3 regions of the Undibacterium sp. Tian12W genome follow, and region 3 is predicted to be linked to each of the others. Evidence: predicted binding sites of a transcription regulator. Region 3 holds the regulator's gene; each other region holds the start of a gene.
What was found. The regulator sigma-54, encoded in region 3, starts transcription at its own class of promoters, with help from an activator protein. The targets are predictions, from matches to a motif close to TGGCANGNAANCTGCTTT.

Region 1 (6,146 bases), on a different contig from region 3:
TTATGGGCAATGTTTAACACTGTCTGGATAAGCTGTTCTTTGTCACCACGAAATTCAGGTATCGATAAATCATAGTCACGACTGATCGTCAGCCCTTGCGGGAACTCAGCAACGATCAGGCTGCGCACACGTTCACACACTTCATGGATATTCACGTCGCCAACGATATGTGGCAAACGATGCGGTGCCAGCAAGCGATCTACCAGGGTCTGCAACCTGTCGGCCTCCTTGATGATGACCTGGGTATATTCACGCAATTCGCGCAGGTGGCGCTCGGGCAATTCCAGCTCCAGCAATTGCGCTGCACCACGTATGCCACCTAGTGGGTTCTTGATCTCATGCGCCAGATTGCGTATCAACTCCTTGTTCGCTTTGCTCTGGTCGAGCATGCGCTCTTCCCTGTCAAGCTTGAGTTGCTGTACGTTTTCACGCAGCTCTATCAGCACTGGCGTATCAGGATTATCGAGTGCAGTGACGATGCTGTGCACATGCAAGGGGTCACGCCCTGCCCGCTCCAAAGTCAGGTCCTGGCGCTTGTCAGCAAACTGGTGAGCTACTGCCTGATGAAAGACCGCAGTCAATTCCTGCCCATTAAGGAACAGGTCTGTCAGCTTTAAATGTGTCAGTGACTTGAAAGAAGAATCAAGCAAGTTTTCAGCAGCAGCATTGGCAAATAAAATGCTGCCTTCAGCATCCAGCACAATGACCGCGGATGTCAGCAGGTCAAGTCCGGCAAATGAGGTAAGTGGAGTTTTCAAAACTTGTCCATAAAAAAAGGCCGCACAGAGCGACCTTTACGCAAGCATCATGCCCGGAAGCACTTTTGCCGTTCACACTGGCAACTTATTTTGCATTGGCAATTTCACGTTTTAGTGCTTCTATGTTTTTTTCGGTGCGACTGATGTCTTCTTTCATCAAATTGGTGCGTTCCTGATATTTGGCGAAATTTCTTTCATCACCACGACGCTCAGGCTCACCATTATTGTATTCTTTCTTGATATTCGCCAGTTTTTGCTCTTCTGTCTTCAATTCGTCCTGCAAAATCTGTTTGCGGTCAGAATCCCTGGCTTTTTGCGTACTGTCATCTACCTTGGGGAAATCACTGGGGCTGCTGGCAGGCTTGCCTTGCGGTTTCTTGGCAGGGGCCGGCAATACAGGCGCTGGCAGAACAGTCAGGCCTTGCAAATCCACTTTCTTGCAGCCTTTGACAGCACCTGTGTTCTTGTATTCTTTTTTGCCATTATCATCGACGCATAGATATACCTCGGCCTGTGCATGGGCATACGCCTGCACGCCAATAAAAAGAAGTAATCCTGACAAGAGTCGGTTCATAGGAAGGCAATATTCATGGATAGACTGTAAGTGTATGTCATGCAGCCGTGCAACACAATTACGAACAAATTAGCATTTGTAACAAAAAAAGCGGGGTTACCCCCGCTTTTTTGCGTTTTTACCCTGATTGCAGAGGGTAATTACAGAGAATAGTACATGTCAAATTCAACAGGGTGAGTTGTCATGCGGAAGCGTTGTACTTCTTGCATTTTCAAATCAATGTAAGCATCAATCATGCTGTCGCTGAATACGCCACCGCGTGTCAGGAACTCGCGGTCTTTGTTCAATGCATCCAGTGCTTCTTCCAAAGATGCGCACACTGTTGGGATCAATGCATCTTCTTCTGGTGGCAAATGGTACAGATCTTTGCTGGCTGCTTCGCCAGGATGGATCTTGTTCTGTACGCCGTCCAGACCTGCCATCATCAGTGCAGAGAAGCACAGGTATGGGTTCGCCAGTGGATCAGGGAAACGTGTTTCGATACGGCGGCCCTTAGGATTGGCAACGTAAGGAATACGGATGGAAGCAGAACGGTTACGGGCAGAGTAAGCCAGTTTCACCGGAGCTTCATAACCTGGAACCAGACGCTTGTAAGAGTTGGTACCTGGGTTAGTGATCGCATTCAGTGCTTTAGCGTGCTTGATGATACCGCCGATGTAGTACAGGGCGAAATCAGACAAACCAGCATAGCCGTCACCAGCAAACAGATTTTTGCCATCTTTCCAGATGGATTGATGCACGTGCATGCCAGAGCCGTTGTCGCCAACGATAGGTTTAGGCATGAAAGTCGCTGTCTTGCCATAAGTATGGGCAACATTCCAGACTACGTATTTCAGGTTTTGTGTCCAGTCAGCGCGTTCTACCAGAGTAGAGAACTTGGTACCGATCTCATTTTGACCAGCGCCAGCCACTTCATGGTGATGCACTTCAACCGGGATACCCAGGGATTCCAGAATCAGACACATTTCAGAACGCATGTCCTGGAAGCTATCGACTGGAGGAACCGGGAAGTAACCGCCCTTCACCGTTGGACGGTGGCCAGTATTGCCGCCTTCCAGTTTTTCACCTGTCGTCCAGGAAGCTTCGTCAGAATCAATCTTGACGAAACAGCCAGACATATCTACTTTCCAGCGTACGCTGTCAAAAATGAAGAATTCTGGTTCTGGGCCAAAGTAAGCTGTATCACCAATGCCTGAGGATTTCAGATACGCTTCAGCACGTTTCGCGATGGAACGTGGGTCACGGTCATAACCTTTGCCATCAGATGGCTCGATCACGTCACACTGCATGAACAATGTGGTTTCTTCGAAGAATGGATCAATGTTGGCAGTAGATGGATCAGGCATCAACAACATGTCGGATGCTTCAATGCCTTTCCAGCCAGCGATGGACGAGCCGTCGAATGCGTGGCCAGATTCGAATTTATCGATGTCGAACTGGGAAATTGGAACAGTTACGTGCTGTTCTTTGCCTCGGGTATCAGCAAAGCGAAAATCAACGAATTTGACTTCGTTATCTTTCGCCATTTTCAAGACTTCTGCGGCTGTCATTGCCATGTGAAACTCCTCTGAGAGCTAAAAATAAATTCGGAAATTGCCGAGCCCTGCGCCTGCCAGTTATGTGCAATTTTGACCAACAGACAAACCTTGCCTTATTGCTCTTACAACAGCATTTTCGCCTGGCGGCTAAACTCAGTGGGGATAATAGCAGAAACCGTGCCATCATCCAGATCAGACATATATAAAATCGAAATTTGTTAAATGCTTGTTTTTGTGGCGTTTTCCTGACCAAAAGGGAAACTGCTTAACAAACAGACAAAATACAATTCACACCAAAACAATGCACGCAAAATTAAATGTTCGTTTTTGGTGCGTTATTGATTTAAAACTGCTATTGCGCATTTTTTTGGTGCAATTTTTCAGCTGATCAAAATCGTATTGGATGAAACGCTGCCACCCCATGAGCAATGTTTCATAAAAAGCAAATATGCTTGATCAAAATCAACTTTCCTTTGTATAGGCTCGTGTCGCATTCGCGCTCATTTAGACTGTCACCATCTTTGCCAGTCTGGCCGCATGTCAATTACAAAGATCCAGCACAGAACTGCCGCCCCGCTGGCAATGTTTTTCAGCCGGTATTGATTTTTCAGCCTATATATTATGTTGCCCCACCCCTGCCCGCGAAAGCCGTTTTTGCTTGCCGCCCTGACCTTGATCCTGTCCATGCTGGCAAGCACCTCTGTCACCTTGAAACTAATCAAACTGCTGCAAGAAGCAGGTGAACAAAAAAAACGACTCAAAAAAATCATCTGCAAACAGCGAGCAAAGCGCAAACATATAGAAGAAGACTTGCGCATCGCCGCGATTGCCTTTGAAGCCCAGGAAGGCATGGTCATCACCGACCAGCACCGTACTATTTTGCGTGTCAACAATGCGTTCACTCACATCACCGGCTATAGCCGCGAAGAAGCACTGGGCAAGCAAACCAGTCTGCTCAAATCCGGGTTGCATGGCAATAGCTATTATGAAGACATGGGCAGACAACTCGATGCCAACGCCTATTGGCAGGGTGAAATCTGGAACCGCAGAAAAAATGGCGAAGTCTATCCAGAATGGCTGACCATCACTGCCGTCAAAAACCAGAGCGGCCAGGTTATCAACTATGTAGCCACCATGCTCGACATCACCCAGAGAAAAGCAGCAGAAGCAAAACTGGAACACCTTGCCTATCACGACCCGCTGACAGGACTGGCCAACCGCAGACTATTAATAGACCGCCTGCAACACAGCCTGCTGGCAAAGAGCCGCAGTAATCTGTATGGCGCTGTATTGTTTCTTGATCTCGATAATTTCAAGACCATCAATGACAGCAGTGGTCACGGCAAAGGCGACATGCTCTTAAAGGTTGCCGCAAAACGCCTGGCCCACAGCATACGCAAAGGCGACACCCTGGCACGATACGGCGGCGATGAATTTGTATTACTGCTCGAAGAACTCAGCGACAACATCCGCGAAACCGCCATAGAAGCACAAATGATCGCCACCAAAATCCTGGCAGACCTGCTCGCCCCCTATGATTTAGAACACACTGAATATCACAGCAGTGCCAGCATAGGCATCACCCTGTTTGACAGACAAAGCACCTCAGCCGAAGAACTGCTCAAACAGGTAGAAGTCGCCATGTATGAGGCCAAGTCCAGTGGCGGCAATAGTTTCCGCTTCTTTGACAAAGACATGCTTGTCATCGTCAACACCCGCGCAGCACTGGAAGCCGACATGCGCCTGGGCCTGCAGCAAGAACAGTTCGTTCTGCATTACCAGCCGCAGGTCAGCAGCACAGGTCAGATCACCGGCGCAGAAGCCCTGGTGCGCTGGCAACATCCACAAAAGGGCTTGATACCGCCATCCGACTTTATCCCACTCGCAGAAGAATCAGGCCTCATCCTCAGCCTGGGCGCATGGATATTAAAAACCGCCTGCATCAAACTGGCCGATTGGAAAAAAACAGAAGATAAACAGCATATGAGCCTGGCAGTGAATGTCAGCGCCCGTCAGTTCAGGCAATATGATTTTGTTGCACAGGTGCTGGATAACATCGCCCGCTATGAGATTGAAGCCAGCAAACTCAAGCTCGAACTGACAGAAAGTCTGCTCATCGATAATATAGAAGAAACCATAGACAAGATGAACCAGCTCAAAGCCAGAGGCGTAGGTTTTTCACTAGATGACTTTGGCACCGGCTACTCATCCCTGTCTTACCTCAAACGCCTGCCGCTGGACCAGCTCAAGATAGACCAGTCCTTCGTACGCGACATCCTCAATAATAACAATGATGCCGTCATCACCAAAACCATCATCGCACTCGGCCAAAGCCTGGGCCTGGCTGTGATTGCCGAAGGTGTGGAAACCGCAGCCCAGCGCGATTTCCTGCTACAGCAGGGCTGTCTTTCCTATCAAGGTTATCTGTACGGCAAACCCAGTGCCGATTTAATATAAACTAGCAGGCACATTAGCACTACCTTTTTTGCAATCGCCATTTTCAATCAAGGAATTACCATGTCAACAGATCAAACCCTGCAAGCAGCACGCCAGCGCGGCCAGGAACAAGCCCTGCCCTACGCAGGTGCAGTCACGCCAAAAGAAGCGTTTGCGTTGCTGCAAAATGACAGCAAGATATTAATCGTCGATGTACGCACCAATGCAGAACGCGACTGGGTAGGTAGAGTCAACATCAGCGAAGCCCAACACCTGGCCGTGCAATGGAGCCTCTACCCAGGCGGCACACCCAACCCCGACTTTCTCGCACAACTGCAAGCCAGCGTGCCTGACAAAGCCAGCACCATCCTCTTCCTCTGCCGCTCCGGCGTACGCTCACGCCACGGCGCCAAACTAGCAACTGAAAACGGCTACACCAACTGCTACGACATCCTGCAAGGTTTTGAAGGCGACAAGGACGAACAAGGCCACAGAAAAACCGTAGGCGGCTGGTGCCAAAACAACCTGCCATGGCTGGGCGCCTGACTTAATCCATAGCAAGATTTACAAAAAACAAGAAAAAAGCTTCCATAATGAAGTTTGCTTTGCTAGAATAGCGGACTTCGCTGTTACGGCAAGTTTTAGCGAATGCAGGAGAGGTGGATGAGTGGTTTAAGTCACACGCCTGGAAAGCGTGCGTAGGTTTATCCCTACCGGGGGTTCGAATCCCCCCTTCTCCGCCAAGATAAATGAATAAGCCCTTGATTTTCAAGGGCTTTTTTATTTTTTAGCTATTTCAGTGTGCCATTTGGTGTACCAACGCCGCTTGGAAGCTATTGG
Region 2 (6,146 bases), on a different contig from region 3:
GGGCATCGCTGGCACTGGTTGTGACGATAGTTGCACCAGTCTGGTACTCGACTGCACCACGAATGTGCGTCGCCAAATTTAATAGTGCAGCTGTGCTGGTCTTGCCGCTGTCAGGTAAGTGTGTTTTGGCAAAGTCCACTATCACTGGTACCGGTTCAGTCAGGCGCGTAGGTACGGTAAATACCAGGGGCGAAAAAGTATCCGGGTCGGTGATGCGGCCTTGATAAGGCGTGCTCAGTTCAACCACTCCCTCGGCGATGATGGCAACCTCATGATGCTGACCAGTAATGGTCAGCGTATGAGAAGGATTACCGTAAGCATCAATGTAGGCATGGCGTTGCCCGGCCGTTTTGATCTGCCAGGAAATCGCATGCTGGTGCAGCTCGGCACGCGGTGTCAGACGCAATTGCTGTATGGTGTAGGTCACCGGGGCCGAATAACGGTAGATGGTCTCGTGACGTATAAAAAGTTGCATGATATTTTTCTCAAGCCGCCAGCGGCACCAGGAAATCGCGGCTGACGCGGTTACCCAGATCAAAGACGTTTTCCAGGAAACGCGTCAGGTTGTCATGCAAACCTTCTGCCAATATTTCTTCAATGCGGGCAAATTGCAATTCTGCATGCAGCTTACCAGCAAAACGCTCGGTGTCTGCTGATACGTCATTACGCACTTCCTTGAGGTTGGCGACGACTTCATCCATGCAGGCCAGCAGAGAGCGCGGCATGTCACCACGCAGCATTAGCAATTCTGCCACGCGCTCAGGCGTAATCACATCACGATAGACCTTGCGGTAAATTTCAAAACCCGATACTGAGCGCAGCAGCGCTGCCCAATAATAGAAATCTCTTTGCAGGCTGTCATTGCCGCGCCCGCTTTCCTTGGCACCGTGAAACTTCACATCCAGTATCCTCGCCGTATTGTCGGCGCGTTCTATAAAGGTGCCCAGGCGGATGAAATGTACTGCCTCGTCTTTTAACATGGTACCCAGCGTTACGCCACGTGACAGATGAGAGCGGTATTTGACCCATTCAAAAAACTGGCTGGGGTCGTTTTCCAGTATTGTGTCCGACAGCCTGTCCTGCATATCCAGCCAGGTGGCATTCTGGGTTTCCCATACCTCGGTCGTCAGCGTACCGCGTACTGCGCGGGCATTCTCACGCGCTTCCTTCAGACAGGAGGCTATCGACGAAGGGTTCATCGGGTCCCTGACCATGAAGTCCAGCACATCCTTCTTTGTCAGCAAACCATATTGATGGTCAAAGGCAGACTGTAATTCAGAGATACCCAGCATGGCACGCCAGCCGCGCTCAGCATCTTCAGCAGACTGTGGCAACATCGAAGTCTGGATATTCACATCCAGCATACGGGCAGTATTTTCTGCGCGCTCGGTATAGCGCGCCATCCAGAACAAATGATCAGCGGTACGGCTCAGCATGTATTTTCTCCCAACTTAAATTTTTTTTAGGACTTACGCAAAATTGTCCCAGCAAGGCGTAGCGACGAAGACAGTACTTTAGTACGGCTAGGCGCTGCAACGCAGCTGGGGCGGTTTTGCGTACGTCCTACTGATTTAATTTTCAAGTATCCAGGTATCTTTGGTCCCACCACCTTGTGAGGAGTTGACCACCAGCGAGCCCTCCTGCAAGGCCACTCGCGTCAAGCCGCCAGGCACCATGGAGATGGTTTTGCCAGACAAGACAAAGGGGCGCAAATCAATATGGCGCGGGGCAATGCCGCTTTCAACAAAGGTAGGGCAGGCCGACAATGCCAGTGTAGGCTGGGCTATATAACCATCAGGCTTGGCCAGCAAACGCTGACGAAAATCTTCTATCTGCGCCTTGGTTGAAGCTGGTCCCACCAGCATGCCGTAACCACCTGCACCATGTACTTCCTTGACCACCAGGTCACCCAGATTTGCCAAGGTATAAGACAGGTCGTCTGGTTTGCGGCACTGGTAAGTTGGCACGTTATTCAAGATCGGTTCTTCCGTCAGGTAAAACCTGACCATGTCCGGCACGAATGGGTAAATCGATTTATCATCCGCAACGCCCGTGCCTATCGCATTCGCCAGCGTTACGCGGCCTGCTCTATACACCGACAGCAGGCCCGGCACACCTAATGAAGAGTCAGGCCGGAAAGCCAGCGGATCAAGAAAATCATCATCAATACGTCGGTAAATCACATCCACCCGCTTTGGCCCACGCGTGGTACGCATGAAGACCGCATTATCATTGACAAACAAATCCTTGCCTTCTACCAGCTCAACACCCATCTGCTGGGCCAGGAAGGCATGCTCAAAATAAGCCGAGTTATACATGCCCGGTGTCATGACCACGACAGTAGGGTTATCCACACCCATGGGCGCGACTGAGCGCAGGTTATCCAGCAACATGTCAGGATAATGATCAACCGGCGCTATCTTGTTACGTGCAAACAGTTCAGGAAATAGCCGCATCATCATCTTGCGGTCTTCCAGCATATAAGACACGCCAGACGGCACCCGCAAATTGTCTTCCAGTACGTAGAATTCACCTTCGCCAGCGCGCACAATATCCACACCCGCAATATGGGCATAAATGTCAGAAGCGACTGAAATACCCTGCATTTCAGGGCGATATTGGGCATTTTTATAGATTTGCTCGGCAGGGATGATGCCCGCCTTGATGATATTCTGGTCGTGATAAATATCATGGATAAACATGTTCAGCGCCTGCACCCGCTGCGCCAGGCCCTTTTGCAGTTGCGCCCATTCACCCGCATGGATAATGCGCGGGATGATGTCAAACGGGATCAGCCTCTCAGTACCCGCATCGTCACCATACACAGCAAAGGTAATACCCACCCGCCGAAAGCTCAGGTCCGCCTCGGCCCGCTTGCGTTTCAATCGTTCGGCAGGCTGTTGTGCCAGCCAGTTGCAAAACTCACGGTAATGTTCCCGCGTCAATTCTCCGCCCGCGCCATCAGATGCGGCGCCATCATAGGCATGCATTTCATTGAAAAACTTGGCCATGTTCTAGTCTCGTGGTTACGGTTCCAATACAGCATATCAAGAAACGTGCCAGATAACATTGTGGCTAACCGTAGCGTGGTTTTTTTGTCGTTATCAGTCGATCAGGCAAACAAGAGTGGCTGAGCTGACGATAGTACAATGTTCATTTTTTATCAAAGCTCAGGTCGTATGCCCAACAAAATGCGAGCACTCATATGTCTGTTGATGTTGTCAGCCGCTTGCCGCCTGGCCGTTTCTGAAGGCAGTAATCAACAGGCATTGACGGGTTTGCCTGACATGCCACAAGTAGCAGATGTCGCCAAAGGCAGGCTGGGGCAGCAGATTTTTTTTGATAAAAACCTGAGCCGCGATGGCACAGTAAGTTGTGCCACTTGTCATCAGCCAGAGTTGGCTTTTAGCGATGGTAAAAAACTGGCAGAAGGCATCAGAGGGCAAATCGGCACACGCAATACCCCCAGTCTCATCAATGCCGCCTTTAATCAAAGCCAGTTTTGGGATGGGCGGCGCAACACGCTTGAATCCCAGGCCATCGATCCATTTTTAAATCCGCGTGAACATGGCCTGCAAGACCAGCAAGCCATCCTCGCAGGTTTAAGCAAGGATCCAGCTTACCGCAAGCTGATACAGCAGGCCTATAACACCAAACCTGCCGCAATAAAACTGGAGCAAGTTGCTGGTGCGTTGGCAAGTTTCGAACGTATGCTGGTAGCAGGCGACAGCCCGTTTGACCGCTATTACTTCCAAAACGATAAATCCAGCATCAGCCCCGCCGCACAACGCGGCCTGCAACTTTTCATGGGCAGTGCTCTATGCGTCAACTGTCACAAAATAGAAAAGACAAACGCTTTGTTCACCGACAACCAGTTCCATGGCTTGGGTGTCGGCTTTAAAAAGATCGAAGCCCGCCTGCCAGAGCTGACACAACGTCTGGTGCGTGCGCAAGAACAAAAAATCAGCCTGGACCAGGCAGTGCTCAGCGATGAAGACATCGCCGAGCTTGGGCGTTTTGCAGTCACCCTCAAGCCAGCAGACATCGCCAAATTCCGTACACCCAGCCTGCGCAACGTCGCCCTGACCGCACCCTACATGCACGACGGCAGCGTCGCCACGCTCGAAGCCACCGTTGAAATGGAAATTTATTACCGCAGTGCCGAATCGCAAAAACCGCTGATACTCACCCCTTTGGAAAAAGCCGATCTGGTTGAGTTTTTAAAATCCTTGACCAGTGCACCCTTGCCCAAACACCTCTTGTCTGCCCCCTCGTTTAAATAAGCTCGTGCCGTGTCATCGTCAAAAGACACGCAAATTACTGCCATATTTTTCATCAGGTGTCTTTATTTTTAAGAAAATAAAAGTAAAAAATAAATAAGTGAACTTGTTCTCTTTGCATTATAGTTGTGTTGAATGCATGACTTTAATATAAATTAACTATTGCCTGTCCGTAATTTTTACGTGCATCAGCCCAATGCTGACAATAGATGGACGCAAAGGGATGACAATGCAGCACCGGTTTTGCCTGAAACATGGCCTTGTACGCTTGTTGGCGATTGTATTGGCCGCACAAAGCATTTTCATCCGGCTTTTTGCAGCGCGGCCTTACCGCGCTTTATGCCTGCTGGCGTTCTGCCTGGGCACGCATCTCACATCGCCTGCGCTGGCGGCTGATGTCCAATACGTATATGACAAACTCGGCCGCCTGGTCAGCGTGGTAGCAGCTGACGGCAAAAGTGTGCAATACACTTATGATGCAGTTGGCAATATCCAGAACATACAAAAGAACGCCACGACGGCACTCTCTATTGCCGAATTCTCACCCTCCGGCGGTAGCGCGGGCACCACAGTCACCATCTTTGGTAGCGGCTTTGACAACGTAGCTGCAAACAATATTGTCAAATTCAATGGCAAGCCCGCAACGGTGACCGCAGCCACCGCAAACAGCCTTACCGCAAACGCGCCCGCAGATGTCGCGACAGGCAAAATCACCATCAGCAATACCAACGGCACAGCCACCAGCAGCAATGACTTCGTCGTGGGCGCAGCCAGTGCGCCGACCATTACCGGCTTTACCCCCAATATGGGTAGCAACGGCACAGTCGTTACGGTCGGCGGTGCAAACTACCAGCCAGTCAAAACCGACAACAAAGTCAGTTTTGGCAATAGCTTTGCCACAGTCTCTTCGGTCACAAGCAGTAGCCTGCTGACCTCACCACCAGCGTCACCAGTATCTGGAAAAATCTCAATCTCCACACCTTACGGGCAGGCTATCAGCTCCAGTGATTTCTATGGTTTGCCGACGGGGGTAAGTTCGGCAGATATTGGGTATGCAGGGCGTTTGTCAGTCAATACATCTGCTACAAAAGTATCAACAAGCACAGCAGGCAAAAAAATTGTATTGCTGTTTGAAGGTGTTGGTCAGCAATACCTATCCTTGTTATCAACAGCCGGAACATTTGCTGCCAACGTCAATGTCGCAGTGTACCGACCAGATGGCAATCTTCTGGTAAGCGGGCTTATCACAAATATGGGTAATTTTGAATTACTGAAATTACCTATCAGTGGAACTTATACAATTTTTCTGACACCTGGTTCAAGCGACAAAGGAGATTTGAATCTGTCATTGATACCCGCTGGTACCATGAACATTGATGCTGTTACACCTCTGAGTGTTGTTGCCGCTCAGATGCAACGTTTTACTTTTACTGCAGAAGCAGGTAAAACATTTGGACTCAGCCTGACTGATTTGAAGTTTACTGGCACTGGCTCAGGTACTAAAAATGTCAGAGTCTACCTTGAAAGGGGTGATGGTACTGCAGTCTACGACTGGACTTTCACTGCAGATGGTAGTTGTGACCTGTATATGCCCTCATGGTTTCCTACGGCAGGCACTTATGTTCTTCGCTTTGTTCCAAGTTTCCCGTTTGTAGCGAGTTTCAATGCTTTACTATCCAAAGACATTGAAGTGGGCATTCTTTTACCAGGTGCTGCACCCCTCAATCTGACGACTGTATTCCCTGGTCAAAATGGACGATTCACCTTCAATGCGGTTGCTGGGCAAAGCTTTAACTTGGCAATTACTGGCAATACCATACCAGTCTACACTGCAAAGACTATTTGGATTTACAAACCCACTGCCGG
Region 3 (6,146 bases):
AAATGCTTTAATGTGCTGGATGGGCAAGGTATCAAGCTCTTGCAACAGGCAGGCATTATCACGGCCATCATCAGTGCGCGGCAATCGGCCATCGTCAGCAAGCGAGCGGCTGATCTTGGCATCAGCCATGTCAGCCAGGGTATCCATGACAAGAAGAGTGCATTTCTTGACCTGCTGGCGAAGCTGGATATCCCTGCTGAACACTGCGGCTTTATCGGTGACGACGTGATTGATTTACCGATACTGACCAGGGTTGGCTTTGCAGCCAGCGTACCGAATGCCCATGCTGAAGTACAACAACGTGTTCAGTACATCACCAGAGCCAGTGGCGGCCAGGGTGCTGCGCGCGAAGTCTGCGACTTCATCCTGCGTGCCCAGGGCAAATATGAACAGGCTTTACAAGCATATCTGACATGAAACCCCAAATGACCATAGACCGCTTCCGCATCTGGCTGGCCGTGATCCTGCTGGGCGTGATCACCATGGGCACGATCTGGGTCATGGAAGTCATACGCCGGCATGCCGACGATGAGCAAAACCGCACTTCCGCCAGATCAGCGCCTGATTACTATGTCGAGAAATTCAATTTCATCCGGTTATCGAACAATGGCAAGGCCAATTACCATATCACTGGTGACAGCCTGGTGCATTTGCCGCGGACTGACAATATAGAAATCAAGCACCCGCAGATCAACAGCTTTGACAAGGACAGACCACCGCTGCATCTGCGTGCTGAACTCGCCGTGGTATCGCAAAAATCATCGCTGACCACGCCCAAGCGCGAGCATGACATGGTTCATCTGTATGACAATGTCAGCATGGAAAGGCCCGAGGGCCTGAGTTCACAATTCGTGCGTGTGGAGTCTGATTATCTTTTGCTCCTGCCGGATGACGATATCGTTAAAACCGACAAACCGGTTTCAATTACGACCGGCAAACTGCACTCAACTGCAACTGGCATGATTGCCAATAATTCAACCCAAGGCCTGGAATTGCTGAGCAAGGTTTACATTCAACTCAAGAAACGTGAACCCGCCCCCAAAACCGGGAATAAATAAGCAAGAAAGCGAATATGCACATGATCAAAACATCATTTAGCGTCACACGCTTGATCAGCCTGGCCTGCCTGGGCCTGGCCTGTGTTTCTGCGAATGCAGAAAAAGCCGATAGTAATAAAGAAACCATCATCAAAGCAGGTTATGGCATCAGTGATGGCAAAGCCAGCGTCAGCAGATTATCCAAGGGCGTGTCCCTGGTGCGCGGCACCCTGACCGTCACTTCTGAGAGTGCCGTCGTGACCGAAGCCCCGAATGGCGATCAGTTTGTTGTTCTGACAGGTGGCAGTGGCCGCAAAGTCACCTTCCGCCAGAAACGCGATGGTGGCCCTGATCTGTGGGTAGATGGCGAAGCTGACCGTGCTGAATACAACCAGAGTACAGAAATCGTCAAATTCATTTCCAAGGCCAAGGTACGCTACCTCGAAGGCAAACGCGTCACCCAGGAACAGGAAGGTGAATACCTGTCTTATGACAGCAAGAATGATGTTTTTGTTGGCACGAATTCGACCAGTGGCCAGCATGTAGATGGTTCAGGCAATATCACCATCACCTTGCAACCAAAACCAGAAAAACAGGCTAAATAAGATGACTGCACAGTCAAGCAGCACCTTGCTTGTCAAGGGCTTGCAAAAGCGCTATGGCGCGCGCCAGGTCGTGCGCGATGTCTCACTGCTATTGAAAAGTGGCGAAGTCGTGGGTTTGCTGGGCCCGAATGGCGCAGGCAAAACCACTTCGTTTTACATGATCGTCGGCCTGGTACCTTCCGACGCAGGGGATATCACGATCGATGACGTGAATATTTCTCAACTGCCTATCCATGAACGCGCCGTACTGGGTTTGTCTTACCTGCCGCAAGAAGCTTCGGTATTTCGCAAGCTGACGGTAGAGGACAATATCCGTGCCGTACTCGAATTGCAAAAAGACAGCGAAGGCAAATATCTCGGTGCCAAGAAAATTGAGCAAAGGCTCAATGCCCTGCTGGCAGATTTGCAGATAGAAAAAATACGTGAAAGCCAGGCCTTGTCACTGTCAGGTGGTGAACGCCGCCGCGTCGAAATTGCCCGCGCACTCGCGACCAACCCACGCTTTGTCTTGCTCGATGAGCCCTTTGCCGGTGTTGATCCTATCGCCGTCATCGAAATTCAACGCATCGTGCGCTTCCTCAAGGAACGCGGCATAGGTGTCTTGATCACCGATCATAATGTACGCGAAACCCTGGGCATCTGCGATCACGCCTATATCATCAACCAGGGCGCGGTACTTGCCAGCGGCAAGCCTGACGACATCATACAAAATGAATCTGTACGTCGCGTTTATCTCGGAGAACACTTCCGGATGTGACGGGAATCATCATGAAACAAAGCCTGCAACTACGTACCTCACAACATCTGGCCTTAACGCCGCAATTGCAGCAATCAATACGATTATTGCAGTTATCCACTTTGGAATTGCATCAGGAGCTGGAGACGCTGCTGACCGATAACCCCATGCTGGAACGTGTCGATGATCCCCTCGATCACGCCGTACGCCTGCTGGCCGATGGTGCCATCAATACCAGCAGTACTTCTGCAGATGCCGGCATGGAAGCACCGGCAGCAAGAGAAGACAGTGACAGGTCAGCAGAACCGACTGCCGCAGATGCAGAAACCGTCATCAGCAATGACAGCACCACTTCCAGCGAAGAAGACTGGGGCTTTGATGATGTACAGCATGGCAGCAAATCTGGCGATGATGAAGATGGCCGCCCGCAGCTCGGTGCAGCCCATATCACCCTGCGTGAGCACTTGCAGGAACAGATGCGTCTTAACCTGCGCGAACCGCGTGACCGTGCCCTGGTCGAGTTGATGATCGATGCGCTCGACAATAACGGTTACCTGACCGAAACATTAGATGAAATACATGCCAGTTTACCACTGGAACTGTGCGTAGAACCAGAAGAGCTGGCGTTTGCGCTGAACATGCTGCAAAGCTTTGATCCGGCAGGTGTCGGTGCGCGCAGCCCGTCTGAATGCCTGGCCTTGCAAATCAGGCGTCTGCCAAAAGTTGCTTTCGTCACACGCAGGCTGGCATTGCAAATTGTTGAAACACAACTGGCTTTATTTGCACAAAGAGATTTCACCAAACTCAAGAAAATCTTCGATTGCGACGACGAAGATTTGCGCGATGCACAAACCATTATCCGCCTGTGCAAACCACGACCTGGCCTGGCCTTTGCTGCCGATGAATCGGACTATGTCGTACCAGATGTGATCGTCAGAAAATCCGGCAACGGCTGGCAAGTCATGCTGAATCAGGATGTCATGCCCAGGCTGCGGGTAAGCAGCATGTATGCCAACATCATGAAGCAAAACCGTGGCGAGGCTGGCATGGGCGCGCAATTGCAGGAAGCCCGCTGGCTCATCAAGAATATGCGGCAACGTTTTGAGACTATATTGCGCGTTGCACAAGCCATAGTCGAAAGGCAACGCAATTTTTTCACGCACGGTGCTGTTGCAATGCGCCCCCTTGTTTTGCGCGAAATTGCTGATACACTAGGATTACACGAGAGCACTATCTCACGTGTAACAACCCAAAAATACATGTTGACCCCACATGGCATGTTTGAGTTGAAGTACTTTTTCGGCAGCCATGTCGCGACGGAAACAGGGGGTGAAGCATCTTCCACCGCGATACGTGCACTCATCAAGCAGTTGATAGGAGCAGAAGACCAGAAAAGCCCACTCTCTGATAGCAAAATTGCAGACATGCTGGGTGAACAGGGCATGGTAATTGCCCGACGGACAGTTGCCAAATACCGTGAAGCCCTCAAAATCCCCCCAGTCAGTTTGCGTAAATCTTTGTAAGCAGTCCTTGTAATCACGGTTTGAATTGCTATATATGATTTAGCTCAAGGCAAATAAATGCTGAGAGCGTATCGTTATAGCAAGCAACATCACTATAGGAGCACAGTATGAATCTCACCATCAGTGGACATCACGTCGAAGTAACTCCTGCAATTCGTGAATATGTACATACCAAACTAGAACGTATCAGGCGGCATTTCGACCAGGTCATTGATATCGCCGTCATCCTGACGGTGGACAAGCTCCGGGAAAAGGAAAAACGACACAAAGCCGACATCAATTTGCATATCAGCGGTAAAGATATTCACGTTGAAAGCCTGGCGCATGATCTGTATGCAGCAATCGATGCACTGGTAGATAAACTTGATCGCCAGGTCATCAAGCATAAAGATAAAATGCAAGACCATCAGCACGACGCCATCAAGCACATACCTGATCCGGCATCGGCTTCATAAGACCCCAGTCCTTACCCTGACAGGGTTGTGGACATCCAAAACAAGGACGCTAGAAGGCGTCCTTTTTGTTGGGTGAATGGTTTTGAGGTTAACAATTTACATCAATCAGTAACTGAATTACTCTGAGACAATCCGCATACATATTAACGTCATTCCAGCGTGCTATTAGCTGGAATCCAGTGGCGTTCGCGGCATGCCATGTCGCTCGTTAAATGACGTACTTTGACTAAAACGTTTGTCCCCTGTCGATACAAGCCGGGGCAAAAAGCTTCAAGTAATGTGCGCACGTATTATGTCTGTGATTAGTTGCTTCAACAATCGTGGTACTTAGCTGCACTTTCCGAGTATTGAAGATAGTATTCATTCACTGTATTGTAAGGTTAACTGTTCAAATTCAGTAAATGTTCAATCACAAAATGGAAAGTTTTATGGATAAGCTGAAACAAATTCTCACTCAAGAAGATACAGTCTTATTCATTGGGTCTGGAATATCATTATGGTCAGGGCTTCCATCTTGGTCAGGACTAATTGAAGAACTTGCGAAATTTGTCGAATCAGTAGGTGCCAACGCCGAGCTTGTTCGTGCGGAGGTTGGCCGTGGTGACCTATTACAAGCTGCAAGCTACGGGTTTGATAAATTAACGAAGCAGCAGATTGGCGACTTTATTCGGGCCACATGTCGATATGGCGTCGCTAGACCGCATGATATTCACAGAAAAATTGTAGCTTTGAGAACCCGCTGCTTTGTCACAACGAACTACGATAATCTCATTGAAGAAGCTCTCCGGCAATGGCAACCAGATCGATTTTTCCGTCCACCAATAACGAATCGACATCTGACTGAAACCGCCGAAATTATCCACGCTCGCGCCATTGACTTTGTCTTTAAGCCTCACGGTGATGCGGCAGACAGTGACAGCATAATTCTGACGCGCGAGCAGTATCGACAATTACTTCCTCAAGGAGAACGACAGAATGCATTAGAATCTTTGAAAATACTGCTAGCAAGTCGACCAGTTGTTTACCTTGGGTTTGGTTTGCGAGATCCAGATTTTCTTTACGTCCGGGATCTACTTGCGAATACTTACAAAGGTGGCACTCGTGACCACTATGCCATTATGGCCGACTTGACTGAGGCGGAAACTGACTACTGGAGACGTAACTATGGCATCCACCTCGTTAATTACACAACAACAATTAATCAGAACGGGACGAAAGAGCATACCCGTCTGCTCGATCTTCTTGACTCGCTTTCTAGGCCTGAATCAACGGCCTCAGCTCCAAGCCTAAATGATACATGCAATGACGCGTGCTCCCCAGACCAAGTTCTTTCATTGGCACGTCACGCAGCGCGATTGTCACGTGCACCAAAGGTAATTCCTGAGTTCGAAATCCGAGTGCATACAGAGCTTAGTACTAAGAGACACAGCAATTTTTACCAGCAATCGAACAAATTTGACCACTACGCAGTTGACAAATTTTTAGCTGAGGGGCCAGAACGCGCCATTCTTGTTGGATTACCAGGCGCAGGAAAATCATATGCGCTTCAGCAAGCCGCAGCGAGATTGGCGGACAAGCTTCATGAAATCTGTCTTTCAGAACCGTTCGACGAATCGTCTGTAGTTATTCCAGTTCTAGTTGATCTTAAGCTATATCGTGGAGATCTTGCCAAGCTAGTGAGTCAAACACTACCTGTTAGTTTGCCGTTCTATGAGATGAATCAGAGATTTCGGTTTAAGGTGTTATTAGATTCATTTAATGAAATGCCCAGAGAATATTGGGAAACTGGC

Region 1: the regulator sigma-54 is predicted to act here: its motif matches at 3,036-3,053, upstream of glnA (type I glutamate--ammonia ligase).
Region 2: the regulator sigma-54 is predicted to act here: its motif matches at 3,045-3,062, upstream of ACO0LI_RS29735 (circularly permuted type 2 ATP-grasp protein).

What each region holds. Positions count from the first base shown of each region.
Region 1 covers NZ_JBMPPK010000022.1:101,933-108,078, reverse strand. Annotated here, with positions in the region: gene glnL (nitrogen regulation protein NR(II)) at 1-758, opposite strand, end outside; gene ACO0LI_RS24785 (DUF4124 domain-containing protein) at 844-1,332, opposite strand; gene glnA (type I glutamate--ammonia ligase) at 1,473-2,888, opposite strand; gene ACO0LI_RS24775 (putative bifunctional diguanylate cyclase/phosphodiesterase) at 3,555-5,327, shown strand; gene ACO0LI_RS24770 (rhodanese-like domain-containing protein) at 5,388-5,852, shown strand; tRNA gene ACO0LI_RS24765 (tRNA-Ser) at 5,960-6,049, shown strand.
Region 2 covers NZ_JBMPPK010000041.1:10,629-16,774, reverse strand. Annotated here, with positions in the region: gene ACO0LI_RS29745 (transglutaminase family protein) at 1-475, opposite strand, end outside; gene ACO0LI_RS29740 (alpha-E domain-containing protein) at 486-1,436, opposite strand; gene ACO0LI_RS29735 (circularly permuted type 2 ATP-grasp protein) at 1,572-3,011, opposite strand; gene ACO0LI_RS29730 (cytochrome-c peroxidase) at 3,192-4,283, shown strand; gene ACO0LI_RS29725 (IPT/TIG domain-containing protein) at 4,477-6,146, shown strand, end outside.
Region 3 covers NZ_JBMPPK010000015.1:9,587-15,732, reverse strand. Annotated here, with positions in the region: gene ACO0LI_RS19125 (KdsC family phosphatase) at 1-417, shown strand, start outside; gene lptC (LPS export ABC transporter periplasmic protein LptC) at 414-1,058, shown strand; gene ACO0LI_RS19115 (LptA/OstA family protein) at 1,079-1,642, shown strand; gene lptB (LPS export ABC transporter ATP-binding protein) at 1,644-2,399, shown strand; gene ACO0LI_RS19105 (RNA polymerase factor sigma-54) at 2,411-3,901, shown strand; gene hpf (ribosome hibernation-promoting factor, HPF/YfiA family) at 4,009-4,356, shown strand; gene ACO0LI_RS19095 (SIR2 family protein) at 4,785-6,146, shown strand, end outside.